DNA from 3 places in the Nocardiopsis tropica genome. Region 2 is predicted to be linked to each of the others. Evidence: riboswitches for the same ligand, from Rfam matches in the RefSeq annotation. Region 2 holds a riboswitch; each other region holds the start of a gene.
The links. A riboswitch is a leader RNA that binds a small molecule or an ion and turns the genes downstream of it on or off. The one in region 2 is predicted to bind cobalamin.

Region 1 (9,804 bases), on a different contig from region 2:
CGTCCCCTCGGCGAATCCGCGCCCCGTCCGGCCACCGTCCGGCGCCGGGCCCTCCGCTCGGGGGCCGCACGGCGCCGGACGGCGTCACCCGGTCATCCGGGCCTCCCCAGACCCTCGACCAGCGCCAGTGCCTCCCGGTGCGTGGGCGGCAGTGCCACCGACCACACGCCGGCGCCGTGCTCCCAGCCGATGCCCCGGCGCAGCTCGTCCAACCGCGGGTCCAGGTCGTCGGCCTCGGCCGCGACGACCCCGATCCGGCCCCGGCCGATCAGGCACACGGACTCGCCCCGGGTGAAGAACCGGGACAGCTCGTAACCGAGGACGATCAGCCGGGCGGCGCGTCGCCACGGGTCGATCCCGGGGTCCAGCGACACGACCGCCAGCCGGTGGCCCGAGGCGGGGGACGGGCCGCCGTCCGCTCCCCGGTACAGCTCGCCGAGCCTGGTCCGCAGGTACTCCTGGGTGGCCAGACCGGTCAGCGGGTCCTGACAGGTCTCCCGCCCCCGTCCCGCGTCGGCCCACCCCTCGGCCATGGCGCGCACCAGTTCGATCGGCGGGCTCCGCCACCCCGCCAGCGCCGTGAACGCCGCGAGGTCGTCCAGGCTCTGGCCGATCCCCACCCCGGAGCGTGCGCGGGCCTCGCCCAGCCGGGCGCACGGCCCGGCCAGGTCCGTCCCGGTGGCGAAGGCCTCGCACACGGCGTCGACGGCGGGGGTCCACCAGTCGTCCGGCGGCTCCCAGCCCGCCTCCCGGCTCCGGCGCCCCCACGGGGCGCGCAGGCGCCGGGTGCCGACACCGCGGTCCCACGTCCCGGTTCCCGTTTCGGCATCACCCATGGTGTGTGGCTCCTGATCCTCGGTCCGCCCGGGTGAGCGGCGGGGGCCCGTGCCCCCGCACCGGGTCCCCGCCGCTCGCCCTCACCCTGATTACCGGGATCGGTGGCGGCCATGACGCGGATGCGGGATATTTTTTCGAGTACGTGTTCTTCCGACGCCGAACCAGCGTTCTTCCTGGCTTGTGGCGGGATCAGATGAGAGGACGTTCGGTGTCCGACGCCGACAGAAATCACACAGAGACACTCGTCGGTGACGCTGAGATCATCAGGCGGGTGCGTGGCGGCGACACCGCCGCCTACGCGACTCTGTACGAGCGGCACGCGGCGTCGGCGCGCGGACTGGCCAGGCAGCTGTTGCGCGGGGAGGCCGAGGCGGAGGACGCCGTCGCCGAGGCGTTCACCCGGGTGCTCAGCGTCATCCGGAGGGGCAAGGGCCCCGAGGACTCCTTCCGTCCCTACCTGCTCACCGCGGTGCGCAACGCCGCGTACGACCGGGGGCGGGGGGAGAAGCGCCAGGTCGTCACGGACGACATGGAGAGCCTCGTCCCGGGCCAGCCGTTCGTGGATCCGGCGCTGGAGGGGCTGGAGAGATCACTGATCGCCCGTGCCTTCCTCTCCCTGCCGGAGCGGTGGCAGGCCGTCCTCTGGCACACCGAGATCGAGGGCACCAAGCCGGCCGAGGCCGCGCCCCTGCTCGGCATGAACCCGAACGGGGTCGCCGCCCTCGCCTACCGGGCCCGGGAGGGGCTCCGGCAGGCCTACCTCCAGATGCACCTGGCCGGCGGCGCGGCCGCGGAGGCGTGCCGCCCGACCCTGGGGCTCCTCGGCGGTTATGTCCGGGGCGGCCTGTCCAAACGGGACACCGCCAAGGTCGACACGCACATGGACGGCTGCGCGGACTGCCGTGAGGTGTACGCGGAGCTGATGGACGTCAACGTCGGCCTGCGCGGGGTCGTCCTCCCGCTGGTGGTCGGCTCCGGGGCGGCGGGCTACCTCGCCCTCACCCCGGGCGGTGCGGCCACGGGAGCCTGGTGGGGCCGGATGTCGCGCCGCCAGCAGCAGGCGGCGGCCGGCGGCGCCGCCGCCGCGGGCATGGCGGTCGCGGTCGCGCTCGCCCTGACCGGCGGGGAGGTTCCGATGGGTCCCGAGGACCCGCCCCCGGTGGCGGCCCCGCAGGAGGAACCCGTTCCCGCGCCCGCGCCGGGGGACCCGGCCGCCCCCGACACGCCTCCGGGCCCGCCCCCCGCCGCCCCGACCGCGGACGCCCCGCCCCCCGCCGCGCCGGGGGGGACGGCGGCCCCGGACCGGCCCGCGCCCCCGGAGTCCCCGGCGGAGCCGGCCGTGCCCCCGGCGGACGTCCCCGAGGAGGAGGTGGCCGAGGACGCCCCCGAACCGCTGTTCGCGGCGGGCATCGACCCCGTCGGCGCGCTCCTCCCGGGCAGCGAGGGGATCGTGGTCCTGGACGTCCGCAACATCGGCGCGTCCACGGTCGAGGACGTCATCGCGGTGATCACGCTGCCGCCGGGGGTCGAGATGGTCTCCTCCGGCGGCGCCGGCAGCTCCGTCCCCATGGCGACCGGGAACGGCGACTGGAGCTGCTCGTCGGGCAGCGGCGGCGGCCGCTGCGCGCACCCGCGGATGGCGTCCGGGCAGAACAGCACCCAGTTCCTGGACGTGCGCGTGGACGCCGGGGCCGACGTCGGCGTGCCCGCGTCCGTGACGGTGTCCTCCGGAGGCGTGGCCGCCAGTGCGACCGGGGAGCGCGGGGTCTCCTCCGAGGGGGTGGCCGCGCGCTACGCGACGGCCGGGCGGGTGCGGACCGAGAGCGTCGGCAACGCGCTGATGACCTGTGTCGAGCCGGAGCGGGACCACGGGGGGCACTGGCCGTGGCCGTGGCCCTGGCGGCCCGGGAACCCCGGCGTCCCCGGCGCCGGCCCCGGGACGGGGGGGACCCCGGGCGCCGACGGGCGCACCGCTCCGGAGGCCGACGCGGACCTGGCCCGCGCACCGCGGGGGCCGCTGCCCGCGGAGCCCGGCACGGAGGCGTCCCCGGGGGAAGAGGGGCCCCGGGGGGAGGAGGAGATCCCCGAGGACGATGCGGAGGGAGAGGGCGGCGGCGTTCCTGGCGGAGCCGGAGCCCTGCCGGACGGCGTGTCGCCCACGGACCCGGAGGACCCGAATCCGGAGGACGCGGACCCGGAGGACCCGGACGGCGGCCCCGGGCCCGTCCCGGAACCGGAACCGGGTCCGGACCCGTCCTCCGGGGCCGGGCCGGAGGCGCCGGACGGCCCCTGTGCCGACGCCCGCCTGAGGGAGGGGGAGCACCGCGACAACGACAACTGGGTGATGGCTCCCCTCGAGGGCGATCCGGACGCCACCACCTCGGCGAGCGCCGCGACCTGGGACCTCCCCGAGGGCGGCGCGGTCCGCTGGGCGGGGCTGTACTTCTCGGCCGCGGGCGCCCCCGACGCCCCCGCGGCCCGGGTCAGGGGGCCGGGCATGACGTCCTACCGGACCGTGGCCGCCACCGACACGAAGGTCGCGGACCTGCCCGGATACCCCGCCTACCAGGCGTTCGCCGAGGTCACCGACCTGGTGAGGGCCCAGGGCGGCGGCGAGTGGTGGGTGGGCGACGTGCCGGCCCGGGAGGGCCGGGGCGTCTACGCCGGGTGGAGCCTGGTGGTGGTCCTGGAGGACCCGGGCATCGGCTCCTACAACCAGGCGATGGTGCTCGACGACACCGGGGCGGTCTTCCGGAGCCGCACGGGGATGTCGTTCCCGGTGTCGGGTCTGCTCCCCGCCGCGGTGCCCTCCCACGTGGACGTGGTGGCCTGGGAGGGCGACGCCGACCTGCGGGGGGACCGGGTGACGGTGGACGGCCGCGCGGTCGCCCCGAGCGGCGGGTACGGGGAGGAGGACAACGCCTTCGCGAGTTCCGCGCGCGGGGCCGTGGGGGACCCCTTCACCTTCGGTACCGACGTCGTACGATTCGACCCAGTACTCGGCAGGGAAACGGATATCCGAATCCTCTCCGAACAGGACGCGGTGCTGGTCGGCGTCGTGGCGCTGACCGCCCCGATGCGTACCTGAAGTCCGGTATTCGCGACGGGTTTCCCGGCAGGCCCGGGCGGCTGGAAAAGCTCGCCCCTCAACGGGATCTCGCCTGTGTGTAGTGGGTCCATAACTTTCCGTATTCAAAGAGGGCACGCAAAACCAGACAGACTTGGCTAGGCTGTGCCCCGGTCATGGATATGGCCCCAGAGTCAAAAGGGAAGGGGGCGGTGTCACGTGGACCGCTGCGCGTTGTTCGTTGACGCGGGATACCTTCTCGCGGACGGCGCGATGGCCGTGCACGGAACCCGCAACCGGGACTCCGTCTCCTGGGACTACTCCGGACTCGTCCAGTTCCTCAACGAGGTCGCACGGGACCGCACCGGTCTTCCGCTGCTGCGTTGCTACTGGTACGAGGCCGTCGCCGACGAGCGGCGCTCCCAGGAGCAGGACGGCATCGCCGACATCCCCGGCGTCAAGTTCCGTGCCGCGAGGATACGGCCCGGCCGCCGCGAGGGCGTGGAGAGTTATGTCCAGCGCGACATCACCACGCTGGCACGCACCGGCGTCCTGTGCGACGCCGTCCTGGTCAGCGGTGACGAGGACATGGCTTCCGTCGTCGCCGACGTCCAGGACATGGGCGTGCGCGTCACCGTCGTGCACGTGTCCGTCGAGGGCAACTGGACCATCTCCCGGGCCCTGCGCCGGGAGTGCGACGACCTCATCGAGATCGGGGCGGGCCACCTGCGCCCGCACGTCAACCTCCTCTCCAGCAGCGGCTCCTCCCAGGAGACCGCGGCCAAGACCACGACGCCGTTCGCCAACGGCCGGGCCCGTTCCGCGCCCGAGACGCCGCGGCAGCCCGTCGCGGCCCAGCCCGGCGGCGCCCGGGTCGACCCGGTGGGATCCTCCAGCGGCGGCCTGGAGGCGATGTTCGCGGGGACCGGGGGCCAGCCCGTCCCCCAGGGCAGCGCCATGGACCAGCTGCGCGCCATGCGGAGGTCCCTCGCGCAGCAGCGCGGCGGGGACCACCTCGTCGGACCGGGGGGCGACGGCGGCCAGCAGCCGGGCGGCATCGACGCCAACGGATTCCCGTCCGGCGGGCAGACCCCGCCCGGCACGGGCGGCGGCTCCTACCCCGGCCACTCGGTGACCGGGGGCCACCCCGCCCACAACGGGCAGCAGGGCTATCCCGTCACCGACGGGCACCCGTCGATGCGCGGCGCGGACCCCAGCGGCTACGGCATGCCCGGGAGGCCGGCCTCCGGATCGGGGCCGATGACCGGAGCGCAGCCCTCCTTCAACGGCACGGGACCCCAGCAGTCCTTCGCCGCGGGGACGGGGCCGCAGCGCTCCTTCGCGTCGGACGGCCAACCCGGCCACGCGCCACCTCCGAGAAGCGCCCCACCCCAGGACCCACGGCAGGACCCGCGCTACGGGGGTGGGGACGGCTCCGGATTCGGGGGAGCGGCCGACGCAAACCCTACCTATGGGACCAGTACGGAAACTGACACCGCTCACCGCGGTGGGGCAGCCTCCCCCTACGGGGGGCCGCCACCTACTGGTCCCGAACCCGCCAGCCGGTTCAGCGCCGGCGGCTACCAGGAATCCCGTCCCAGTCCTGGATATCCACAGCAGACACGTCCCGCCGCGCATACCGTTGACGAAGCGGTGCATGTCGCGCACAAGGAAGGGAACGACTTCGCGGAGTCGATCGCTCGCGAGGCGCCCGCCCTGTGGGTGGAGGCCGTACTCGCCCGCAGGCCCAGGATGCCCTCCGACCTGGAGGCGCGCCTGCTCCAGGGCTCCTCGCTGCCGATCGACCACCTGTTGCGTGACGAGGTCCGTGACGGACTGCGCCAGGGGTTCTGGCAGGCCCTGGAGCGGGCCAGGTCCTGACAGGGCGCGCGGGAGTGCGAGTAGGGGATGGGGGCGATGCGGTTGACCCACGTGACGACGGCAGAACTCGACCGTTGGGAATTCCACGCTGTCCGGTCCGGTGAGCACGGACGGGTCGCCGCCCAACTCCTGGACCTGGCCAACCGGGTCGACGCGGGGAGCGAGGTCTCGCGCGCGGAGCTGTTCGTGCGCGCGGGGGAGCAGTGGGAGATCGCCCAGGAGTTCGAGCGCGCCTGCTCGGCCTACCAGAGGGCGATCGACGACGGCGGGGCCACGGTGATCGACGCCCGCGCGCTCAGCGCCGGGGCACTCCTGCAACTGGACGAGGTCGACCAGGCCTACGCCCACCTCAAACGCCTGGAGGGCGAGGATCCGCCCGGACTCCAGACCTTCATCCACGTCGCGGAGGCACTGTACGCGCACGACGACCTGGAGGGCGCCGAGCGGTGGGCGACGGTCGGCGCGCACCGGTTCCTCGACCGGGCCTCCTCGCCCTACGTCCGCGACCTCCTGGTGGAGCTCCTGCGCATCCGGTTCCGCATCCGCACCGACCTGGGGCTGTCCGAGGACCGGCTGGACCGCAGACTCGACGAGGAGTGACCCCGGCCGTCCGGCCCGGCGGAGTGAGCTTTCCGACGTGCGGGCGCGCCGCCGACACGCCCGGGGCGGTGGAGGCACGGATCTCCGCCCGGCCGCTCCGGTCCGGGGCCGGCCGCCGCGGACACGGCCGTGTGGTCAGCGGCACCGGTTCGCCGGGCGCCGCCCGAACCGCCTCGGAAGCGGCGTTCCGGGCGTTCGGCCGCCCCTCGGGGGGCGCTCCCGGTCCCGGGGAGCCCCGGCGACGATCTAGGCTGTGTCCGGTCGCCTCCCAGCTGCCCCGACGAGGCGCGACATCCCCCTGAACCGGGTGCCCGAGGCCCTCTCATACCACGGCCCACGCGTGTGTTCGACGATCGTCGAAGAATCCGAGAAATCGATGACACGCCATCATCTTGCGGTGTTCCAACGCAGGGCCCCCTAGATGTAGTATCTGTCCCGCTGGTGGTTCACCCCTCGGGGTGAGGCAAGAGGGAACCCGGTGCGAAGCCGGGGCTGCCCCGCAGCGGTAAGTGGGAACGAAGCCGTCACAGGCACTGGGGACCCCCGAAGGCCCCGGGAAGCGACGGTGCGTAGGCCGCCCACGAGCCCGAAGACCTGCCACCGGTGCGCACGTGAACGTGCGCCGACGACGGGGCTTCGAGGGTGAGCCGCCGCGACCCACCGGTCGGACGACCGCACGCACCCGGTGCGTCGGTCCCCCGGTGCGTGCCGCGCACCTTGCCCATCGTGTCCCCTCCCCGCCGGGACTCTTCTACCGAGGTTGGAGCCGCTGTATGACCCTTGACGTCGAGGCCGTGCCCGTATCCGTTCGGCCCGAGCCGACCAACGAGGGCGCGCCCCCCGCCGCCGTCGACCGGATCGAGCACGTCGTGACCGAGGCCTGTGCGAGGCTCACCGGTGTTTCGGCGGAGAAGGTCCTCACCGAGGCCCGCCGCGGCTTCTACCCCGGCATCCCCGACTCCGAGGTCGAGCTCGCCCTGGTCATGGCCGCCCGCAGCTTCGTGGAGGTCGACCCGGACTACTCGTTCGTGGCCGCCCGCCTGCTGCTGGACAAGCTGCGCCGCGAGGCCCTCACCTTCATCAGCGGCGCCCCCGACGCCGCCGGGCAGTCCGAGATGGGCGAGCGCTACGCCGCCTACCTGGCCGCCTACGTCAGCCGCGGCATCGACCTGGGCCAGCTCGACCCGGCGCTCGCCGGGTTCGACCTGGAGCGCCTGGGCGCCGCCCTGCGCCCCGAGCGCGACGAGCAGTTCACCTTCCTCGGCATCCAGACCCTCTACGACCGCTACTTCCTGCACAGCGACGAGGTCCGCTACGAGCTGCCGCAGGCGTTCTTCATGCGCGTCGCCATGGGGCTGGCCCTCAACGAGGACGACCGCGAGGCCCGCGCCATCGAGTTCTACGAGCTGCTGTCCTCGTTCGACTTCATGGCCTCCACGCCCACCCTGTTCAACGCCGGCACGGTGCGCGCGCAGCTGTCCTCCTGCTTCCTCACCACCGTCGGCGACGACCTCCAGGCCATCTTCCACGGCATCAGCAACAACGCGATGCTGTCCAAGTACTCGGGCGGGCTCGGCAACGACTGGACCCCGGTGCGCGGCCTCGGCTCGCACATCCGCGGCACCAACGGCAAGAGCCAGGGCGTCGTCCCGTTCCTGAAGATCGCCAACGACACCGCCGTCGCGGTCAACCAGGGCGGCAAGCGCAAGGGCGCCGTGTGCGCCTACCTGGAGACCTGGCACATCGACATCGAGGAGTTCCTCGACCTCCGCAAGAACACCGGCGACGACCGCCGCCGCACCCACGACATGAACACCGCGAACTGGGTTCCGGACCTGTTCATGCAGCGTGTGGAGCAGGGCGGCAGCTGGACCCTGTTCTCGCCGGACGAGGTCCCCGACCTGCACGACAAGTACGGCACCGACTTCGCCGAGGCCTACGAGAAGTACGAGGCCGCCGCCGAGGAGGGCCGGATCAAGGTCGCCAAGAAGATCCCCGCGGTCGACCTCTGGCGTCGCATGCTGACCATGCTGTTCGAGACCGGGCACCCCTGGATCACCTTCAAGGACCCGTCCAACCTGCGCTCGCCGCAGCAGCACGTCGGCGTCGTGCACTCCTCCAACCTGTGCACCGAGATCACGCTGAACACCAGCGCCGACGAGGTCGCCGTCTGCAACCTGGGCTCGGTCAACCTGGCCCAGCACGTGGGCCCCGACGGCCTGGACGCCGAGCGCCTGCGCCGCACCGTCCGCACCGCCGTGCGCATGCTCGACAACGTCATCGACGTGAACTTCTACACGATCCCCGAGGCGCGCCGCGCGAACATGCGCCACCGCCCCGTGGGCCTCGGCCTGATGGGCTTCCAGGACGCCCTGTTCAAGCTGCGCACCCCGTTCGCCTCCGAGGGCGCGGTGACGTTCGCCGACGAGAGCATGGAGCTGATCAGCTACTACGCCATCGAGGCGTCCATGGAGCTGGCCTCCGAGCGCGGCGCCTACGAGTCCTTCGAGGGCTCGCTGTGGAGCCGGGGCGTCCTGCCGATCGACTCGCTGCGGCTCCTCGCCGACTCCCGCGGCGGCGACCTGGACATGGACCGGGGCGAGACCCTCGACTGGGACTCGCTGCGCGAGCGCGTGAGGTCCACCGGGATGCGCAACTCCAACGTGATGGCGATCGCGCCCACCGCGACCATCGCCAACATCACCGGTGTCGGCCAGTCGATCGAGCCGCTCTACCGGAACCTGTACGTCAAGTCGAACATGTCCGGCGACTTCACCGTCGTCAACCCGTACCTGGTCCGGGACCTCAAGGCGCGCGGCCTGTGGGACGACGACATGGTCTCGGCGCTGAAGATGCACGACGGCAGCCTCGGCGCCATCGACCGCGTCCCGGACGACCTCAAGGCGCTGTACGCGACCGCGTTCGAGGTCGACCCCGAGTGGCTGGTGGACGCGGGATCGCGCCGCCAGAAGTGGATCGACCAGGCCCAGTCCCTGAACCTGTACATGGCGGCCCCGAGCGGCAGGAAGCTCGACACCCTGTACCGCCGCGCGTGGCGCTCCGGTCTCAAGACCACCTACTACCTGCGTTCGCAGAGCGCCACGCACGTGGAGAAGAGCACGCTCAAGGGCACCGACGGCCGCCTCAACTCGGTCGCCGCGACCCCGAGCGCCCCGGCGCCCGCCCCCGTCCCCGTCCCCGAGCCGGTCGCGGCGCCCGCCGCCGTGAACACCGAGGTCGAGGACGAGTTCGAGATCGTCGACGGCCAGGCCTGCTCCATCGACGACCCCGAGTGCGAGGCCTGCCAGTAGGGCGTGAGACCCGGGGCCGCCCGCCGGCGGCCCCGGGCCGGTCCGGCCGCCCCGCCGGACCGTGCCCGCGGCGACGCCGCGTCCCGCTCCCGACAACGACTTTCCGGC
Region 2 (9,804 bases):
CCGCTGCGCGAGGGCCTGCCGGACCTGCTCGCCTCCCTGGAGGGCCGCGCCGTCGTCGCACTGGCCTCCGGCGACCCCCTGGTCTCGGGCATCGGCAGCACGCTGATCGACCTGCTCGGAGCGGACGCGGTGCGCGTGGAACCGGCCGTCTCCTCGGTCGCCCTGGCCCGCGCCCGGATGGGGTGGCCGGCGGAGGGGAGCACGGTGCTGTCCCTGGTGGGGCGAGACCCGCACCTGCTGATGCGCGACCTGGCCCCGGGACGCCGCGTCCTGGTGCTCTCCTCGGACGCCGCCACCCCCGGGACGGTCGCCGCCCTGCTGGTCGGAGCGGGCTACGGCGGCAGCCGGATGACCGTCCTCGGCGACCTGGGGGCGGCCGGGGAGTCGCGGTCGGCGAGCAAGGCCCGCGACTGGCTCGGCTCCCCTCCGGAGGAGGTGCCCCGGCTGCACGTACTGGCGCTGGAGCTCTCCGGGCCGACGGGCCTCGGACTGGTCGCCGGGCTGCCCGACGACGCGTTCGAGCACGACGGCCAGCTCACCAAGCGGGACCTGCGCGCCTCGGCGCTGGCCCGGCTGGCGCCCTCCCCGGGGCAGCACCTGTGGGACGTGGGCGCGGGCGCGGGCTCGGTCGGCATCGAGTGGATGCGCGCCCACCCCTCGTGCACGGCCACGGCGGTGGAGGCCGACGCCGGGCGCGCCGAGCGGATCGGCCGCAACGCCGACAGGCTCGGCGTCCCGGGCCTGCGCGTGGTCGCCGGCCGTGCGCCGGACGCGCTGGAGGGGCTGGCCCCGCCCGACGCGGTGTTCGTCGGCGGCGGCGCGACCCGGCCCGGCGTGCTCGACGCCTGCCTGGAGGCGCTGATACCGGGCGGCCGACTCGTGGTGCACGGGGTGACGCTGGAGACCGAGCGGCTGCTCGCGGACGCCTACCGGCGCCACGGCGGGGAGCTGACCCGCACCGCCGTGGAGACCGCCGCGCCCATCGGCGCGTTCACCGGATGGTCCCCCGCCCGCACCGTCACCCAGTGGAGCCTGGCCACGTCACCCGGAAGCGCCTGACGAGGGGGCGGCGCCCCTGGGCCGCGCGGGGTCGTACAGGTAGGACTCACCGCCCCCCTCGGGGTCGAGCGCCCACCCGACCAGGACCACCGCCGCCTGCCGGAGCCCCGCCTCCTCCACCAGGCCGGCGACGGTGGAGACCGTCCCGCGCAGCACCGCCTCCTCCGGCTGGCTGGCCCGGTACACGACCACCGCGGGACAGTCCGCGCCGTAGGCGGGGACGATCTCGGCCATGAGCTCCCGCACCCGCCGGATCGCCAGGTGCAGCACCAGCGTGGCCCGCGTCGCCGCGAACGCGCCCAGCGCCTCGGTCTCCGGCATCGCCGTCGACCGGGCGCCGGTCCGGGTCAGCACCACCGACTGGGCCACCAGCGGCACGGTCAGCTCTCGGCCCACCAGCGCCGAGGCGGCCGCGTAGGCGGGCACCCCCGGCGTGACGTCCCACGGGACCCCGTGCGCGTCGAGCCTCCGGGTCTGCTCGGCCAGCGCCGAGTACAGCGAGGGGTCCCCGGAGGTCAGCCGTACGACGTCCCGGTCCGCGGCGTGCGCGGCGACCAGGCGTTCGGTGATGCGGTCCAGGTCCAGACCCTGGGTGTCGACCAGTTCCGCGCCGGGGGCGCAGTGGGAGAGGACCCCGGGGTCCAGGTACGTGCCGGGGTAGAGGACGACGTCGGCCGCGTTGAGCATGCGCGTGGCGCGGACGGTGAGCAGGTCGGCGGCTCCGGGCCCCGCCCCCACGAAGTGCACGGTCACGGCTGCACCCACCTCGGCGTCCAGACCCGGCCCGCCCCGGAGACGCGGGTGCCGGAGGCGCCGACGATGAGCAGGCAGCGCATGTCGACTCCGGCGGGGTCGAGCTCCCCGAGCGTGGTCACCGCCAGGGACTCGCCCTCCCTGCCGACGCTCCGTCCGACGACGACCACGGTGTCGGGCTTGCGGTGCTCCAGCAGGACCTCGCGGGCGGCGGCGACCTGCCCGGTCCGCGAGCGCGAGGCCGGGTTGTAGATCGCCAGCGCCAGGTCGGCCTCGGCGACGGCGCGCAGGCGCCGTTCGATCACCTCCCAGGGCTTGAGCCGGTCCGACAGGCTCATCACCGCGAAGTCACCGCCGACGGGGGCGCCCGCCCGGGCGGCGACCGCCTGCACGGCGCTGACGCCCGGCAGCACCCGGACCGGGACGTCCCGGTAGGCGGGGTCCTCGGCCGCCTCGAACACGGCGGTGGCCATGCCGAACACACCGGCGTCCCCGCCCGAGACCACCGCCACGCTCTCCCCGTCGCGGGCGAGCCCGAGGGCGAGGCGGGCGCGGTCGATCTCGACGGTGTTGCCGGAGGCGTGCCGGGTCAGGCCGGCCCGCTGCGGGACCCGGTCGACGTAGGGGCCGTAACCCACCACGTGGTCCACCCCGGCCAGCGCCGCGGAGGCCTCGGGGGTGAGCCAGCGGCCGGGACCGGGCCCCAGGCCGACGACCAGCAGCTCGGCGGCAGGGCCGGCGGGCTCCACGGCCGCGGGTTCCGGCAGGGGCCGGTCGCGCGACCTCCTGCCGTTGCGGCTGTCCCCGGTGACCAGGACCAGGGAGAAGTAGGGCACCGTCGCCGGATCGACCTCGGCCACGGGCAGCCGCCGCTCCCCGTCCATGGAGGCGCGCTCCACGTACACGGCGTGCTCCAGCCGCCCCGCGGACTCCAGCGCCCGGCGCACGGCGGGGAAGGTCCGGCCCAGCTTCATGACCACCGCGGCGTCGGTGTCGGCCAGCCGGCGGGCCAGCTCCGGCTCGGGGAGGGTTCCGGGCAGCACGGTGAGCACGTCGGTCTGCCGGGCCAGCGGGGCCGCCGCCACCGCCGTGGCCGCGGCGAACGCCGGGACCCCGGGCACGATCTCCGTCTCGTACCGCTCGGCCAGCCGGTCGTGCATGTACATGTACGAGCCGTAGAACAGCGGGTCGCCCTCGGAGAGGAGCACGACGTCGCGGCCGGCGTCCAGGTGCGCGGCCAGCCGGGCGGCGGACTCCTCGTAGAAGTCGGCCAGCACCCCCGTGTACCCGCCCGGGTGGTCGGTCGCGCCGGTGGTGACCGGGTAGGTGAGCTGTTCCTCGACCGCCGAACCGGGGATCAGCGACGCGGCGATGCGGCGGGCGTTGGACGCCTTGCCGACCCCGGCGTGGTAGGCGACGACGTCGGCCGCGGCGATGAGCCGTGCGGCCTTGAGGGTGATCAGCTCGGGGTCGCCGGGGCCGACGCCCACCCCGTGGAAACGTCCGGTCACTCCTCCTCCTTGGCGAGTGCGTTGAGAGCGGAACAGGTCATCGCGGAGCCTCCGCGGCGGCCGCGGGCGGTCACGTAGGGGATGTCGGCGCCGAACCGGTCGCCGAACTCCGTCAGCGCCTGCTTGGACTCGGCGGCCCCCACGAAACCGACGGGGCAGCCGACGATCGCGGCCGGGCGCGGCGCCCCGTCGGCCAGCATCTCCAACAGGTGGAAGAGGGCGGTGGGCGCGTTGCCGACGGCGACCACGGCGCCCTCCAGGAACGGTTCCCACAGGGAGACCGCGGCGGCGCTGCGCGTGGTCCCCCACTCGGCGGCGAGGCCGGGTACGCGTCCGTCGCCCAGGAAGCAGAGCACCTCGTTGTCACACGGAAGGCGGCTCGCGGTCACACCGCTGGCCACCATGCGCGCGTCGCACAGGATCGGCGCCCCGGCACGCAGGGCGGAGCGCGCCGCGGACACCAGGCCGGGGTGGACCACCAGGTCCCCGGCGAGGTCGACCTGGCCGGTGCCGTGGATCATCCGCACGGCGAGCCGCTCCGCGTCGGCGGGCAGGTGCCCGAGCTCGGCCTCCTCCCGGATGACGGCGAAGGAGTCCGTGTAGATCGCGGGCCCGTCGTCGATGTAGTCGTAGTGCCGGCCCGGCCGGCGTGGGGCGGTCACCGCGCCTCCCCGGGGGCGGAGCCGGGCTTTCCGGGTACCAGGACGCCGCGCCAGGGTGTGACGACGAGTTCGCCGGACCCGGCGGCGAGCGCCTCCGCGGCGAGGGCCTCGGCGGCCGGACGGTCCAGGCCCTCGTCGGGCACACGCACATGCCGTGCGCCCCCGGGCAGCGGGCCGTACGGCAGCGGCGGGGCGGGAGGCGGGAGCCGCCGGTCCGGTTCCACCGGCCCGGCCAGCGGCGCCGGGAGCTCGGCGACGTGCCACGGCGCCGTGGGCCCCTCCCCGCGACGGTCCAGGAACGCGTCCGCCAGGCGCAGGAGCGCGGCGGGCGCCTCGTCGACCGGCACCAGCGGGCCCCAGCTCTCGCCGATCCTCAGCTGGGCGACGCCCTCGTCCAGGGCGACGAGCCCCAGGTCGCACGGGTGGCCGATCAGGTCGCCGCGCCCGTCGTCCAGGACGAACAGGAAACGGCCGGGCAGGTCGGCGCGGCGCGGGACGGAGCACAGCATCGTGTCCAGGTCCGAGGCGACGGGTCGCAGGTCGGCCCGGCCTCCGCCCGGTCCGGTCCCGGCGGGGCCCGCCGTGCCCGTGCCCGTGCCCGGGGAGACCATCACGTTGCGGACGAGTTCGTGGCTGACGGAGGGCAGCAGGCCGGTCTCCGCCAGGGCCCGGACCACCTCGGGCCCCAACCGCCCCGCGTTTCCCGGCAGCGCGCGCAGTTGCAGGTTCGCGCGGCCGGTGACGTGGACACGGCCGGAGCCGTACCGGTCGGCCACCGCGGCGAGGGCGCGCAGCGAGGAGGCGCCGACACGGCCGCCGATGAGCCGGAGCCTGACCAGCAGGCCGTCCTCGGCGGGCCAGGGTCTCAGCACGCCGGGGCAGCGGTCACGGCGCGTACGGCGCGTGGAGGGGGGAGAACCGGGCGGGGACATGCGCGTCCTTCGGGTCAGGGACTCGTTCGCGGAGCCCGCGGATGACTCGGCGGACCGTGGCCGCCGGTGCCAGCAGGTCTTCGGACTCGGATTCGACCGGTGCGGAGCGCCTTCCCGGAGCCGTGCTCCAGTGGCTGTCCCGGGGAGTGCTCCCCGGACGTGCCCGCCCGTCATCCTCACCGCTGCGCGTCAGTCCCGGATTCCCACCGGGTTCCCTGACCCCACCAAGTGGAGTTCGACTGGCCCGACGAGGGTACCCCGACCCCCTCCTGCCTGCTCCGGGGGACGTCGCCTTGCCGTGCCGGCCTCCGGCGGCGGCCCCGGGCGGTCCGGCCGGGGCGGACCGGGCGACCGGCCCCGCCCCCGGGCCCGCAGACCGGATGACCGGACGACATGAAGGGGCCCCGCCCCCCGAGGAGGGCGGGGCCCCGACCGCGCGGACACGGGGACGGGCCGCGGGACGGCCGCACGGGGTCCTCGCAGGTCAGTCCTCGGCGCGCACGTCGACGACCTCGCCGGCCGCGTCGAGGATCACCTCGTACTCCTGGCCGCCGGCGTCGAGCACCTCGGCGTCCCAGCCGTCCCAGCCGTCCTCGTCCTGGCGCTCGACCTCGACGGTGCGGGCTCCCTCGCCGACCGCCTCGGCGGCGTTCGCGGACACCGTGTCGCGGTCGGCCTCGGTCTGCCCGCCGGTGTTCTGCCACGGGGCCGGGCCGTCGTCGGTGTCCCGGAAGGCCAGCCCGTTGATGGTGTACACGTCGGCGTCGTCGCGGTCGTCGTCGGCCTCGTAGCGCACGCCCAGCGTCACCTCGGTGCCCTCCAGGCCGCGCAGCTCGTCCAGGAGCGGCTGGACGGTGCCGTTGCCGTCGAAGTCCTCCAGCTCGGGGTCGGTCAGCAGCCACTCCTCGGGGCCGAAGTCGACCTCGACACCGGACACCGTCCAGTCGTCGGTGTCGTCGCCGTCGCCGTCGTCGTCACCGTCGGCGCGCAGCTCGCCCACGAGCTGCTCCAGGCCGTCCACCGACTGGGTCGAGGGGGGGTTCTGCCCCGACGCGTCCCCCCCGCTCGCCGAGGGGGCCGAACCGGAGGTCACGCCGGTGAGCTCGATCGAGTCGACCTGCTGCTCGGGGTCGTCCACCACGAGGTAGCCGATCGTGCCGACGGCCAGCAGCCCGGCCGCGGCGGCGGAGGAGAGGAGGATGACGGTGTTGCGCTGCATCGGCGTTTCCTTTGCTCGAAGGTTTCTACTGCCCCAAGCATGCGGCGGCAAGATGATGGAGTCCTGAAAGCCACCTGAAGAACGTCTTCATGTGGCTCTCAGGAACGGTTCAGCGGTTCCTGCCAAGGTAGGGGGACCACGGGCGGAGAGGACACGGCGTTGGCGATTCTGGTGGTGGAGGACGAGGAGGGCATCGTCTCCTTCGTGCGGCGGGGCCTGGAGACGGCCGGGTACCAGGTGCTCTCGGCCGCGGACGGGATCGACGGGCTGACGATGGCCCTGTCCCCCGACGTCGACCTGGTCGTCCTGGACCTGGGACTGCCCGGCATCCCGGGGGAGGAGGTGCTGCGCCGCCTGCGGCAGCGCCGCCCCTCGGTCCCCGTGATCGTGCTCACCGCCAAGGACGCGGTCAGCGACCGGGTGGCCAACCTCGACGCCGGGGCCGACGACTACATGGTCAAGCCCTTCAGCGTGAGCGAGCTCCTGGCCCGGGTCCGGGCGCGCCTGCGCACGGGCGGACAGGAGCGCGGCGACGTGCTGGCGGCCGGCGGCGTCGTGCTCGACCTCGGGGCCCGCACCGCCTCCGTCGACGGCCGGACCGTCAACCTGTCGACCCGCGAGTTCGGCGTCCTGGAGGTCCTCATCCGCAACCCCTCACAGGTGTTCTCCCAGCCCCAGCTGCTCGACCGCGTCTGGGGCTACGACTTCGACGGCGCCTCCAACGTGGTCGAGGTCTACGTCAGCCAGCTGCGCCGCAAGCTCGGCGCCGACCGCATCCAGACCGTCCGCGGCGCGGGCTACCGCCTCGCCGGGGGTACCCGGTGAGCCTCACCGGCCGCGTCGTCCTGCGGTCGCTGCTCGTCATGGCCCTCGTCATCGGCGGGGTCGCCCTGCTCACCTACGAACTCGTGCGCGTCTCGGGCCTGACCGACATCGACCGCCTGCTCCGGGAGGAGTCGGCGCTGGTCGGCGACGCCCTCGCCGACCAGGTCCCCGCCGCCGCGGGGCTCGACGGGGTGGTCTCGGGGCCCGAGGCGGAGCGCGCCGCACGTCAGGCGCTCGCCGTGCGCCCCAGCGGAGCCCGCCACGTGACGCTGGTGACCGCCAACGGGGCGCGCCTGCAGAGCACGGGAGGCCCCACCCGCGTCGCCGGGCTGATGCGCGGCGGCGACGCCCCCGCACCCGAGCCGGGGACGATCCGCACCCTCGACACCGACGCCGGCCCGGTCCGGGTGCTCGACACCGAGGTCGCCGACGGGGCCGGGGTCCCCCTCGCCGTCGTCACCGTCGTCGCCCCCCTCGACTCCACCCGCGACACGGCGGCCACGGTCCTGCTGCTCTCCGCCCTCGCCGGCGGGATCGGCGTCGTCGGCGGCGGCATCGCGCTGTGGCTGGTGGTGCGGCGCACCCTGTCGCCCGTGCGGGAGGTCTCCGAGGCGGCCAAGGCCATCTCCCCCTCCGACCTGGACACCCGCGTACCGGTGCCCGCCACCCGCGACGAGATCGCCGAACTGGCCACCGAGATCAACCAGATGCTCGTGCGCATCGAGCAGGCCGACACCAACCGGCGCCGCTACCTGGCCGCGATCTCGCACGAGGTGCGCACCCCCCTCGCCGTCGCGGAGGGGCACCTGGAACTGCTGGGCACGGCCGACGCGGCCGTCGTGCGCGCCGAACTCGACCGCCTGCGCCGGGTCCTGGAGGACCTCATGGCGGTCGCCCGGGGAGGCGACGAGATCGACGTCCGGGTGGAGGCGGTGTTCCTGCCCGACCTCTTCCACGCCGTGCGCGCCCGGCTGGACTCCCTGCCCTACGCCGGCGCGGTCACCCTGGAGGAGCCGCCGCCCGACGTGCTGCTCGGGGACCAGTCACGCCTGGAGCAGTGCCTGGCCAACCTGGTCGCGAACGCCGTCGACCACAACCCGGAGGGCACCCGCGCCACCGTGGCCGCCCGCGGCGAGGGCGACTCCCTCGTCCTCACGGTGTCCGACGACGGCCCGGGCATCGACCCCGCGCTGCTGCCCCACGTGTTCGAGCCCTTCGTGACCTCGCGGGACGAGGGCGCCGGCCGCATCTCCGGCCTCGGGCTGGCGGTCGTCAGCTCCCTGGTCCAGGCCCAGGGCGGCCGGGTGGGGATCGACAGCGGGCCCTCCGGCACCGGCGTCGCGATCACCCTGCCCAGGGCCACGGCCTGACCGTCGGCCGACACGCCGCGGCGGCCCGGGGAGCGCAGTGCGTGCGGGAAGCGCCGGGACGCGCGGGGACGGGCCCGTGCGAAGGCATGCCGGACCGGGGCGGCGGGAGGGAAGGGAAAAGCCCCAGGCGCATGTCAGCAGAGGCGGCACTGGGGCGTTCCCCAGGACAGTAGCATCGGGCGATGTCCTCCGTCGAAGCAGACACCGACGCGGTCCTGAGCCTGGTCCCCGCCCCGCGCCTCGCGCCCTACCTGGCGCTGGCCGGGGGAGACCGCGGCCGCGCCCTCGCCCTGTACGAGTGGGGCGCGCGCGTCTCCGCGGCGGCCTTCGAGGACATCGCCCACCTGGAGGTCCTGCTCAGAGGGGGCATGGACAGGGTCCTGCGGGCCCACTTCCGGGAGGCCGAGCGGGGCATCCCCTGGTTCCTGCTCCCCGTTCCCGGCGGCGAGTACGTCGCCGAGGCGTCCGGCCGCGTCCGTGAGCGCCTCCGCCAGGAGGGGCGGGAGACGCGCGACCAGGTCGTCGCCGCGATGAGCTTCGGGTTCTGGTCCGGGATGCTCGGGCCCGGGTACGAGGAGCTGTGGCGGGCCTGCCTGCACCGGGCCTTCCCCGGGTCGTCCGGGAGGCGCGCGGAGGTGGCCGCCACCGCGGAGGGGGTCCGCCGGTTCCGCAACCGGATCGCCCACCACGACTCGGTGCTCGGCGTCGACTTCCCGTTCGAGGTCCGCCAGGTCGCGGAGCTGGCGGCGTTCGTCGACCCGGCCGCGGGGCGCTGGCTCCGAAGCCGCAGCCGGACCATGGACGTCTACGCGCAGCGCCCCGCCACGCCCGACGACACGCTGGTGGTCTCGGCCCCCGGCGCGCTGTTCCTCTACGAACGCTGCCGGGCCCACGTCACACGGGCGGGACAGGCCTTCGCCGGGGTCGACCGCATGGCCTTCCGCGTGGACGACATGATCGCCCCGGACCTCCCGCGGGTCCTCCTGCGCCGGGACAACGTGGAGTGGACCGAGCGCGGCGCGATCCGGCTGCGCCGCACCCGCGACCCCTGGGACCGCAGGATCGCCGAGGTCGTCGAGGACTCGCTCGTGACCGGGCGGGACGGGGGCCGGCGCCAGGTCTTCCTGCTGACCGGGCCGGACGAGCCCGGTCACCGCCGCCTGGCCGGGCCCCTCCCCGTGAACGGGGACGTGTCCGGGACCGCGGCGGCCGGGAAGGACGGTTCCGGCGGGGGCGGGGAGGGGCTCGCCGGGCGGCCCGTGCCGGAGTACGCCTACACCCGCCTCCACGCCCTGGAGACCGGCGCCGCCGGCTGACCCGGAAGGGCCCGGACACGCGGCCCCTCCGGTCCGCGTACTAGGGTCCTGCGCATGGATTGGCTCGACCGGTTCGACAGGATCAGGCGCTGGCAGCGCGGTGGCGTCCGTGCTCCGCACAAACCCCTTCTGCTCCTCTACGCGCTGGGACACCACC
Region 3 (9,804 bases), on a different contig from region 2:
CCCAGGGTGGTGCCCACCAGGAAGCGGGTCAGGGAGAGCACCGCCACCATCAGGACGATGAACGGGAGCGAGCGGCCGATGTTGACGACCGCGCTCAGGACGGCGCGCACGGCCGGCGCCGGGGTCAGCCCTCCCCGGTCCGTGGACACCAGGAGCACGCCCAGCGGCAGGCCGACCAGCACGCTGATGAGCGTCGCCCACACCACCATGTAGACGGTGTCCTGGGTGCCCAGCCACAGGCTGGGCCACATGTTCGGCCAGTCCTGGACGAACGCGACGATCGCGTCCCAGGCGCTGCCGCCGTCGGCCGCGGACGCCGCGAGGGTGGGGGCGTCGGTGGGGTTGGTCATCACTTTCCGGCCTCCTCGACCAGCAGGCCGTGCTCGGACAGGTAGGCGAGCGCCTCGGCGCGGCGGGCGCCGCGCATGTCGACGCTCAGACGGCCGACGGACTGCCCGGCGACCTGCTCCACGCCGCCGCCCAGGATGTTGACGTCGACGTCGAAGCGGCGGGTGAGCTCGGACATGAACGGCTCGTCGAAGGAGCGCGGGTAGGTGATGAACACCGTCTCCGGGCCGCCGTTGGCGGGCAGCGGGAAGAGGGAGCGCGCGAGCAGCGACCCCGGCGTGCCGATCAGGTCGAGGACCCGGCCCGACTCCAGGAACACGCCCTTCTCCATGATCGCCGCGGAGTCGCAGATCCGCTTGATCACGTCCATCTCGTGCGTGATGAGGAGGATGGTGAGGCCCAGCTCGTCGCGCAGGCGTCGCAGCAGGGCGAGGATCGAGTCGGTGGTGGCGGGGTCCAGCGCGGACGTCGCCTCGTCGCTGAGCAGCACCTGGGGGGCCGAGGCGAGGGCCCTGGCGATGCCGACCCTCTGCTTCTGGCCGCCGGAGAGCTGCGCGGGGTAGGCGCGCGCCTTGTCGCCGAGGCCCACGAGTTCGAGGAGTTCGCCGACGCGGGCCCGCCTGCGGGTCCTGTCGACGCCGGAGACCTCCAGGGGGAAGCCCACGTTCCCGGCGACGGTGCGCGAGGACAGCAGGGCGAAGTGCTGGTGCACCATGCCGATGTTGCGCCTCGCCGCGCGCAGCCGGGCCCCGCGCAGCGAGGTGAGCTCCTCGCCCGCGACCTCGACCGTCCCGGCGTCGGGGCGCTCCAGGAGGTTCACCGAGCGCAGGAGGGTGCTCTTGCCCGCGCCGCTCTGGCCGACCACCCCGAAGATCTCCCCGGGTTCGACATGCAGGTCGACCCCGTCCAGGGCGGTCACCTGGTGTTTCTTCAACCTGTAGGCCTTGTGCAGGCCCACTGCGTCAATCACGGTTTTCCCATCGACGTCTCAGCGGTGGTCTCACGGCGCCCTGTGCAGGAGCGCGGGGGGCTGGACTCGGCGTGGGGTTGACGCCCACGTCCGAGCGTACGGAGAGCCCCGCGGGCGGGCGGCGGCGACGCGCCGGTGCGGGTGCGCGCGGCGGGTCGGCGGGCGGGCGCCCCCGTGTGGTCGGGAGGGTCCGACACCCCCCGCGCCGCGGGGCGGCCCGGATCGGCGCGGCGGGCGGGCGGCTCCCTACGAGCGGTTCCCGGAGCGGGCCCGCAGGCCCGTGCGGGCGCGACACAGGCCCCGGCGGGAGGCCGGACACCCCGCGGTGCCGTCCGCCCGGGCGGGAATGGTGGTCGCTTGGTCGCGCTCTGGAGCCTTCACGGTCCCAAGCCAACCATGGCGGACCAGCCACTTCACCTGAATCATCATCCGAATTCAGGTTATTTAGACCACATTGACAACCTTTGTCCACCGGTGGAATCGTCCCGTCTTTCCCCAATCCCCGCGCGAGTGCCTACACTCATGACCATCCCGTGACTCCCACTCCCCCTCCGCGGCACGCGCGAGGGGTCAGGGGGCGGGGCCGCGACGGCGGCCCGACCCCGTACGGGAACAGACGAGAAGCAGCGCCCGCCCCTCTCCCGTGCCCGACGGGAGTGTGCGCGGGCTCGAGGAGCGACCACACAGTGCAGTCCGACGACCTGAGCCGAGTGGACGATTTCGCCGACTTCTGGGCTCCCGACCCCACCGACCGCGCCCGGGGCGAAGGCCTCGCACGGGTACTCCCGGCGATCGTCCGCCCCGGCCGCGCACGCGTGGCCGCGCTCGCCGCGGGCCTGGTCGGGAGCTTCCTCGTCCTTCCCCAGACCGCCCTCGCGGCGGCGCCCATGGACCCCGAGAGCATGAGCTCCCTGCGGGAGCGCGCGGACAGCCTCAGCGAGGACTACAACGGCGAGCTCCGCGACATGGAGGGCGTCATCGCGGAGGCCGAGCGCGCGGAGAACCGCGCCGAGGGCACCCGGGAGGAGGTGGACGCCGCGCGCGAGCAGGTGCGCGCCCTGGCGGTCGCCACCTACACCAGCGGCGGCATCGACCCGTCGATGTCGCTGTTCGTGGGGGACGAGCCCGACACGGTCATCGACCGGGCCGTGGTCGTCGACTACCTCGCCACCAGCAACCAGGACAAGATCGACCAGCTCGACCAGGCCCTCTCCCGCGACGAGACCGCGCAGGAGGCCGCGGAGGAGCGGCTGGCCGAGGTCGAGGCGGACCTGGAGGAGCTGGAGGAGCGCCGCACCGAGGTGGACCGGCTGATCGCCGACCACCCCGAGCAGCCGATGGGCGGCCAGTACAACATCACCCCGCGCACCGAGCTGATGCGCCAGCGGGTCATCGACGAGTTCGGCGAGGGCCGGGACGTGGGCGGCGTGGGCTGCTACCGGGCGGTCGGCGGCTGGGTCGTCGGGGAGCACCCGCTGGGTCGGGCCTGCGACTTCATGCTGGACCCGAACGGCGGCATGCCCTCGCAGGAGCAGGTCGACCGCGGCTGGGCGATCTCCGAGTGGGCGATGGAGCACGCCGACGACTACGGGATCATGTACGTCATCTACCGGCAGCAGATCTGGGACGTGCGCCGCGGCGACACCGACTGGCGCGCGATGTCGGACCGGGGCAACCTCACCGAGAACCACTTCGACCACGTGCACATCTCGATGTTCTGAGGCCGTGCGGCGGCCGCGGCCGGGGCGCCGACCGGCCGCGGCGCCGAAGCGCCCCGGCGGACAGCGGCCCCATTACCCGGACGCGGGCGCGGAATCCAGACGTCGGCGTCACGATTGCGTCACGCGAACCATGATCTCGCACGCAACCGACACAAAACAGTGACGATTCACCCTGTTACCCCTGGTCGGGCCTGCCGCGGGGACATACCCCGCGGCTACTATGCACAGGTCCCGACCTCGGCCCGGGGATCCCCCGGAGCCTCCCACGATCGGCACCCCCGGTCCCCCGGGATCCTCCTCACGGAGACGGGGAACGCCCGGCCCCACGCCTCCGCCCTCGCCCGCGGGAAGGCGGTGGCGGTAGGTGCGCCTCCCCTCGCACGGCCCCTGTACCGCTCCGACCGCGCTCCGGCACGGCCGCGCGGTCCCGGAAGTCGTGAGAACCCACCGGCACGCACACGCGTCCCAGACAACACGGCCAGCACATCACGGGCGAGGGGAGCCATGAGCGAAAACGGACCTTACAACCAACCACCGCAGAACCCCTACGGTGGCGGGGACAACAGCGGGGGCCAGCCCCCCTACGGCGCCCCCTACGGCGACCCGGGCACGGGCGGCCAGCCCGCCTACGGCGCCCCCACGGGTCCCGGCCAGGGCTTCCCCGGCCCGGAGCAGCAGATGTACGCGGGCGGCCAGCCCCCCTACGGCGGCGGCCCCGGCTACCCCCATCCCCAGCCCCAGCCGCCCCAGGGCGGCGGCAGGGCCAGGCTGTGGGTCGTCATCGGCGGCGGCGTGGTCATCGTCGTCCTCGTGGTCGCGGTCCTGGTCATGCTGGTCACCAACGGCAACGAAGGGACGACCGTCGCGGCCCCGCCCGAGGGCGAGCCCTCCGCGAGCGCGGAGGAGGCGACCGGCGGCGACGAGCCGGCCCCGGAGCCCGACCCCGACGCGGCCCCCGCCGGCGAGCCCCCCTACTCGGTCCCCACCGAGCCCTGCGACGCCTTCACCGAGCAGGTCGTGGCCGACTTCCTCGTCACCGACGGCGGCAACAAGTCCGTCCGCGACGAGAACTCGTACTGCGACACCCTGGACGCCACCCTGCCGGAGGGCAACCCCCCCGGCGGCTACGCCTCCTTCGAGATCGTGTACCAGACCCCCTACTCCGCAGCCGACTCCGTCGAGGCCGCCACGAGCCAGTTCCAGGACACGGTCGCCCAGATCACCGGCGAGAGCGAGTACAGCACCCTGTACGACGCCGGTGACGTGGAGGAGAGCAAGGAGGTGGAGCTCGGCGACGAGGCCCACTTCATCGTCACGAAGTACGACTTCGTGGGCGACCTCATCCCTGAGGCCGTGCTGCTGGTCAGGACCGCGAACCTGAACATCCAGATCACGTACCAGCTGCACCCGTCCTTCACGGGCGAGGACTCCGCGGAGGACCTGGTCCTCCCCGACAACCTCGAGGAGATCATGGTCAACGCCGGCGCCGACGCGCTGGCCGTGGTCGGTACCTGACCGGTCCACCGCAGGGACGGGGAGGGGCCGCGGCGTCGCCGCGGCCCCTCCCCGTCCGCTTCGCCCCGTGCCCGGCCCGAGGCCCTGGGCGCCCGCTCACTCGCGGAGACCGCCGGCCGCCTCGCCCCGGAGGCGCCCGGGCCGGGCACGGAACACCCCGCTAGCGGGCGCCGGGCAGGTCGGCGCGCACCCGGCGGGCGGCCTCCACCATGTTGCGCAGGGCCTGCTCCGCCTCGGCGTAGCCGCGCGTCTTGAGACCGCAGTCGGGGTTGACCCACAGGCTCCCGGCGTCGATGTGCGCGACGGCCAGCCTCAGCGAGCCCTCGATCTCCTCCACGGACGGCACCCGCGGTGAGTGGATGTCGTACACGCCGGGCCCGATCCCCCGCTTGTAGCCGCGGCGGCCCAGGTCCTCCACCAGCTCCATCCGGGAGCGGGCGGCCTCGACGCTGGTCACGTCGGCGTCCAGCGCCTCGATGCCGCCGACGATGAGGCCGAACTCCGAGTAGCACATGTGCGTGTGGATCGTCGTGGACGGCGACACACCGGACGTGGCCAGGCGGAAGGAGTTCACCGCCCAGTCCAGGTAGGCGGCGCGCCGCTCCTCGCGCAGCGGCAGGAGCTCGCGCAGGGCCGCCTCGTCCACCTGGATGTGGCGGATGCCCGCGCGCTCCAGGTCGGCGACCTCGTCCCTCAGCGCCAGGCCCACCTGGCGGGCGGTGTCGCCCAGCGGCTGGTCGGTGCGCACGAACGACCAGGCGAGCATGGTCACCGGGCCGGTCAGCATGCCCTTGACCGGCTTGTCGGTGCGCGACTGGGCGTAGGTGATCCACTCGACGGTCATCGGCTCGGGGCGCGAGACGTCGCCGAACAGGATCGGCGGGCGGACGCACCGCGAACCGTAGGACTGCACCCAGCCGTTCTCGGTGGTGGCGTAGCCCTCCAGCTGCTCGGCGAAGTACTGGACCATGTCGTTGCGCTCGGGCTCGCCGTGCACGAGCACGTCCAGTCCGATCTCCTCCTGGAGCGCGACGACCCGGTCGATCTCCTCCCGGAGGATCTGCTTGTAGGCGTCCTCCGCCAGGGCGCCCCGGCGGCGCGCGGCGCGGGCGCGGCGCAGTTCCGCGGTCTGGGGGAACGACCCGATGGTGGTCGTGGTCAGCGGCGTGTCCGTGGGGGCGCCCCTGTCCTGGGGGCGCTCGTAGGCGTCCGGGCCCAGGGCGTCCAGGCGGGCGCGCACGCGGGCGTCCGTGAAGCCAGGACCGCCGCCGGCCCCGCCCGCCGCATACTCGGCCTCGGCCCCCTCCGAGAGGACGCGGCCGAGAAGGGCCGTCTCGTACGCCTTCTGCTTGGCGAAGGCCAGGGCCTCGCGCAGCTCGGGGGCGAGGGAGGTCTCCGCGTCGAGGTCGATCGGCACGTGCAGGAGCGAGCAGGACGTACTCACCGTCAGCTCGTCCGTGAGGGCGAGCAGGGTGCCGAGCGTGGCCACGGCGGCCGGGACGTCGGTCCGCCAGACGTTGCGGCCCTCCACCACCCCGGCGACCAGGCGGGTGCCGCCGAGGCCCGAGACCTTGACGAGGTCGTCGACGCCCTCGCCGTCGGTGACCAGGTCCAGGCCGACGGCCTCCACCGGTGAGTCCTTCAGGACCCGCAGTGCGGGCGCCCCGATGGAGCCGAAGTAGGTCGAGACCAGGAGGGAGGGGCGCTCGGTGAGGGAGCCCAGGCGCCGGCAGACCCGCTCCAGGAGCCCGACGGCGGCGCGTCCCTCGTCGGTGGCCAGGATCGGCTCGTCCAGCTGCACCTCGGCGGCCCCCGCGGCGGAGAGGCCGGCGAGGAGCTGGGCGTAGGCGTCCAGGAGCTGGTCGAGCAGCTCGACGGGGCGCCAGCCCTCGGGGGCGTCGTCCGCGGCCTTGGCCAGCAGGAGGAAGGTGAGCGGGCCGACCAGGACCGGGCGGGTCGGGAAACCCGCCTCGGCCGCCTCCCGGAACTCGGCGAGGGGCTTGTCACCGACCAGGCGCGGGCGGGTGCTCGGCGACAGCTCGGGGACCAGGTAGTGGTAGTTGGTGTCGAACCACTTGGTCATCTCCAGCGGCGGGGCGCCCTGCTCGCCCCGGGCGAGGGCGAAGTAGCGGCGCAGCTCCTCGTCGCGGTCGCCGGCGGCGGCCGGCGAGGCGAACCGGGAGGGCACCAGGTCGAACAGGACCGCGGTGTCCAGGACGTGGTCGTAGTACGAGAACGTGTTGGACGGGATGTCGTCGACTCCCGCCTCGCGCAGCTGGGCGTAGACGCCCAGGCGCAGGCCGGCGGCGATGCCGTCCAGCTCCTCCGCGGCGGTCTCGCCCCTCCAGTACGACTCGCAGGCGCGCTTGAGTTCCCGGTTCGGGCCGATCCGGGGGTAGCCGTGCACGGTGGAGCGCACGGACGGCCGGGAGGCCTCGGGGGTGTGGGGCATGAGCTTCTCTCCCTCGTCGAAAGCCGGGTACCGGCCACGGGGGTGAGCGAGGACGCGGGCATGCCCGGGGCCACGCCGTGGGCGTGTGCGCCTGCCGCCGCTCCTCGGCCCTCCCTCGGGGCACGGGACCACCGGCGGCACGGGTGCGCCGCCGGGTGGAGGCAGGTCTTCGGACTCGGGGGCGCGGACGGCGCGAGCACCGTCCTCCTACTGGCCGCCGCTTCCCGGTTTCCGACCTTTCCGACCGGATTACCAGTGCTTATGGCGACGTTCGTTCCCTCATACCGCTGCGGGGCAGTCCCGGAGTCGCACCGGGTTCCCTCTTGCGACACACCCCTCCCCTTCCGGGCGCGGCCCGGGTTCTGGGGTGGAGCATGTACCTTCCACGCCTGCAAGTATAGGGAGCACCCCTCCGCCCCTGTACCCGGCGTGCTGCCCTGTGCCCCCGGCCGGAATCAGCGCGAACCCCTGTTGCGCGGCCGGCGTCACAACCGACATGAAGCGTCGCGGGGCCGAGTCCTCCCCCGTGCTCCCCGCGATCGTTCGTCTGAAGATGTACGTGGAGAACCCCTGGTGAACAAGCAGTCCCAACCGACCATGGCCCCCGGTCACCCCCTGTCCACGATCGCGGTCGCGCTGGCGGTCGTCGCGGGGCTGGTCTGGCTGGCCGTCACCCCGCCCGGCGTGCTCGCCTCCGAACCCGTGAGCGATACGCACCCGGGGTCGGCGGACGGCGGACCGGAGGCGGACCCGCCCGCCGCCGGCGAGCCCGACGGGCTGACGGTGGTCGACCCCGACGACGTGGTGGACCTGGCCGAGGCCGAGCTCGCCCGCGAGGGCGGGGTGGCCGCGGAGGTCTCCTACCCGGTCGTCCCCGACGCCGACCCGCTGAGCGACTTCCTGGACCGCGCGCTGTCCGCCGAGGTGGACGCCTTCGAGGCGGCCAACCCCGGAGCGGTCTCCTTCGAGTCCGCGTGGAACCTGACGGCGGCCAACGACGACATCGTCGGGGTCCGCGTGACCCGTGAGGAGACCGACTCCGAGGGGACCCGTGAGGGATACACCACCTACTGGTACGACGCCCTCACCGGCTCGACCCACCCCTCCACCGCCCTGATCGCCGGCCAGGGGGAACTGGAGGAGCTGAACGGCCTCGTGCGGGACGCCCTCCCGGGGACCGCGGCTCCGGACGCGGTGCACCCGATCGCCTCGCTGTACGACTCCGTGGGGTTCAACCCCGCCGGCGACCTCGTCGTGGAGTTCGACGCGGGACAGGTCGCCCCCGTGGAAGAGGGCAGGACCCACGCCGTCGTCGCCGCCTCGGAGTCCGCCCCCCTGCTGTCGGACCTGGGCGAGCGCGCGCTGCGCTCGGCGACCCGGGGCGTCCGCGACTTCGCCGTCGCGGCCCCGCCCCGGGAGGAGGAGAGCAGCCGTGAGACGGCCGTCCCCGGGGTCCTGCCGCCCGCGGGCGAGGACGTCGACTGCTCCGCCCCCGGGTCCAAGTGCGTGGCCCTGACCTACGACGACGGCCCGGGCGGGCGCACGCCCGAACTGCTGGACATCCTGGCCGAGTACGACGCCCGCGCGACGTTCTTCGTCACCGGCTACCCGGTCATGGAGGATCCGCGCACCGTGAGGCGCGCCTACGCGGAGGGCCACGAACTGGCCAACCACACCCTCTCCCACCCCGACCTGGCCGGGCTCGGAGCGGGCGGGATCCGTTCCGACCTCGAAACCGTGCAGGCCCTGGTGTACCGCGAGACCGGGTACACCATGGACCTCATGAGGCCCCCCTACGGGTCCACCGACGCGGAGGTCGCCTCGGTGACCGCCGACATGGGCCTGGCCCAGATCCTGTGGAGCATCGACACCAACGACTGGAAGGACCGCAAGTCGTCGGTGGTCGCGGACCGCGCCGTCGACGGCGCCTCCCCCGGGGCGATCATCCTCATGCACGACATCCACGACACGACGGTCGACGCCTCCCGCGCGATCGTCCGGGAACTGGACGATCGCGGCTACACCATGGTCACCGTCTCCCAGCTGCTCGGCGCCACCGAGCCGGGCGAGGCCTACGTCGACGGGGCCCCCGAGCCCCCCGCCGACACGGAAGGGGACGGCGGGGAACCGGAGGGGGACGAGGCGGCCTGAGGCCCGCGGGGCCCGGCGGCCCCGGCCGCGACGCTCCGGACGGGTGCGGACCCGCACCCCCTCCTGTGGCGGTGACCACATGTGGTCACCGCCACAGGCGCGCGGACGGCGTCCCCTATGTTGCTCCCATCAACCGCGTAAGCACCCGCGCAGGGATGAGGGAGACCGGTGTTGTCGACGAGCCGAGTCCGTCCTGGCCAGACCGCTCCCCGTCGGGGCCTCGACCGGGGGCCTGGGCCCCGGCGCCCAGGAGGGGCCGCACGACGCGCGGCGCACCGGACCGGCGCGGCGGTGGCGGCGCTGCTGCTGTTCACCGCCTGCGGCACGGGCGGCGCGGCGGAGGGCGACGACCCGGAGCTGATGACCGTGCTCCTGGACGAACCCGGCGAGGAGGTCGCCGAGTGGACCGGTGGCGCCGCGGACTTCGGCGACCACCCCCACCGGCCGGACGGCGTGGAGATCGACGTCTCCTATCCGGTGTTCGAGGGGGCCGACCGGTTCGCCTCCCGGCTGGCCGAACAGGTGGACCGCGAGGTGCGGGACTTCCGCGGGGCCAGCCGCGACCCCGTGCGCCTGGCGGTCGACTGGGAGGTCGTGGGCGCCGGGAGCGGCGTCCTGGGCGTGCGCCTGGTCCGCACCGAGGAGGA

Region 1: linked by a shared signal. The riboswitch ahead of ACFQBR_RS14450 (ribonucleoside-diphosphate reductase subunit alpha) and the one ahead of ACFQBR_RS13405 (nitrite reductase) in region 2 are both predicted to bind cobalamin.
Region 3: linked by a shared signal. The riboswitch ahead of metE (5-methyltetrahydropteroyltriglutamate--homocysteine S-methyltransferase) and the one ahead of ACFQBR_RS13405 (nitrite reductase) in region 2 are both predicted to bind cobalamin.

The regions. Positions count from the first base shown of each region.
Region 1 covers NZ_JBHSUF010000008.1:62,532-72,335, forward strand. Annotated here, with positions in the region: gene ACFQBR_RS14430 (hypothetical protein) at 93-836, opposite strand; gene ACFQBR_RS14435 (sigma-70 family RNA polymerase sigma factor) at 1,109-3,925, shown strand; gene ACFQBR_RS14440 (NYN domain-containing protein) at 4,124-5,785, shown strand; gene ACFQBR_RS14445 (hypothetical protein) at 5,813-6,385, shown strand; cobalamin riboswitch at 6,811-7,001, shown strand; gene ACFQBR_RS14450 (ribonucleoside-diphosphate reductase subunit alpha) at 7,159-9,696, shown strand.
Region 2 covers NZ_JBHSUF010000007.1:180,048-189,851, reverse strand. Annotated here, with positions in the region: gene cbiE (precorrin-6y C5,15-methyltransferase (decarboxylating) subunit CbiE) at 1-1,059, shown strand, start outside; gene ACFQBR_RS13420 (cobalt-precorrin-4/precorrin-4 C(11)-methyltransferase) at 1,042-1,824, opposite strand; gene ACFQBR_RS13415 (precorrin-2 C(20)-methyltransferase) at 1,809-3,323, opposite strand; gene ACFQBR_RS13410 (precorrin-8X methylmutase) at 3,320-3,985, opposite strand; gene ACFQBR_RS13405 (nitrite reductase) at 3,982-4,917, opposite strand; cobalamin riboswitch at 4,972-5,175, opposite strand; gene ACFQBR_RS13400 (PepSY domain-containing protein) at 5,402-6,136, opposite strand; gene ACFQBR_RS13395 (response regulator transcription factor) at 6,296-6,961, shown strand; gene ACFQBR_RS13390 (sensor histidine kinase) at 6,958-8,331, shown strand; gene ACFQBR_RS13385 (hypothetical protein) at 8,514-9,647, shown strand; gene ACFQBR_RS13380 (phosphorothioated DNA-binding restriction endonuclease) at 9,702-9,804, shown strand, end outside.
Region 3 covers NZ_JBHSUF010000001.1:377,843-387,646, reverse strand. Annotated here, with positions in the region: gene ACFQBR_RS01610 (methionine ABC transporter permease) at 1-353, opposite strand, end outside; gene ACFQBR_RS01605 (methionine ABC transporter ATP-binding protein) at 350-1,306, opposite strand; gene ACFQBR_RS01600 (coiled-coil domain-containing protein) at 2,005-3,039, shown strand; gene ACFQBR_RS01595 (DUF3558 domain-containing protein) at 3,544-4,554, shown strand; gene metE (5-methyltetrahydropteroyltriglutamate--homocysteine S-methyltransferase) at 4,715-7,006, opposite strand; cobalamin riboswitch at 7,167-7,341, opposite strand; gene ACFQBR_RS01585 (polysaccharide deacetylase family protein) at 7,604-9,157, shown strand; gene ACFQBR_RS01580 (polysaccharide deacetylase family protein) at 9,329-9,804, shown strand, end outside.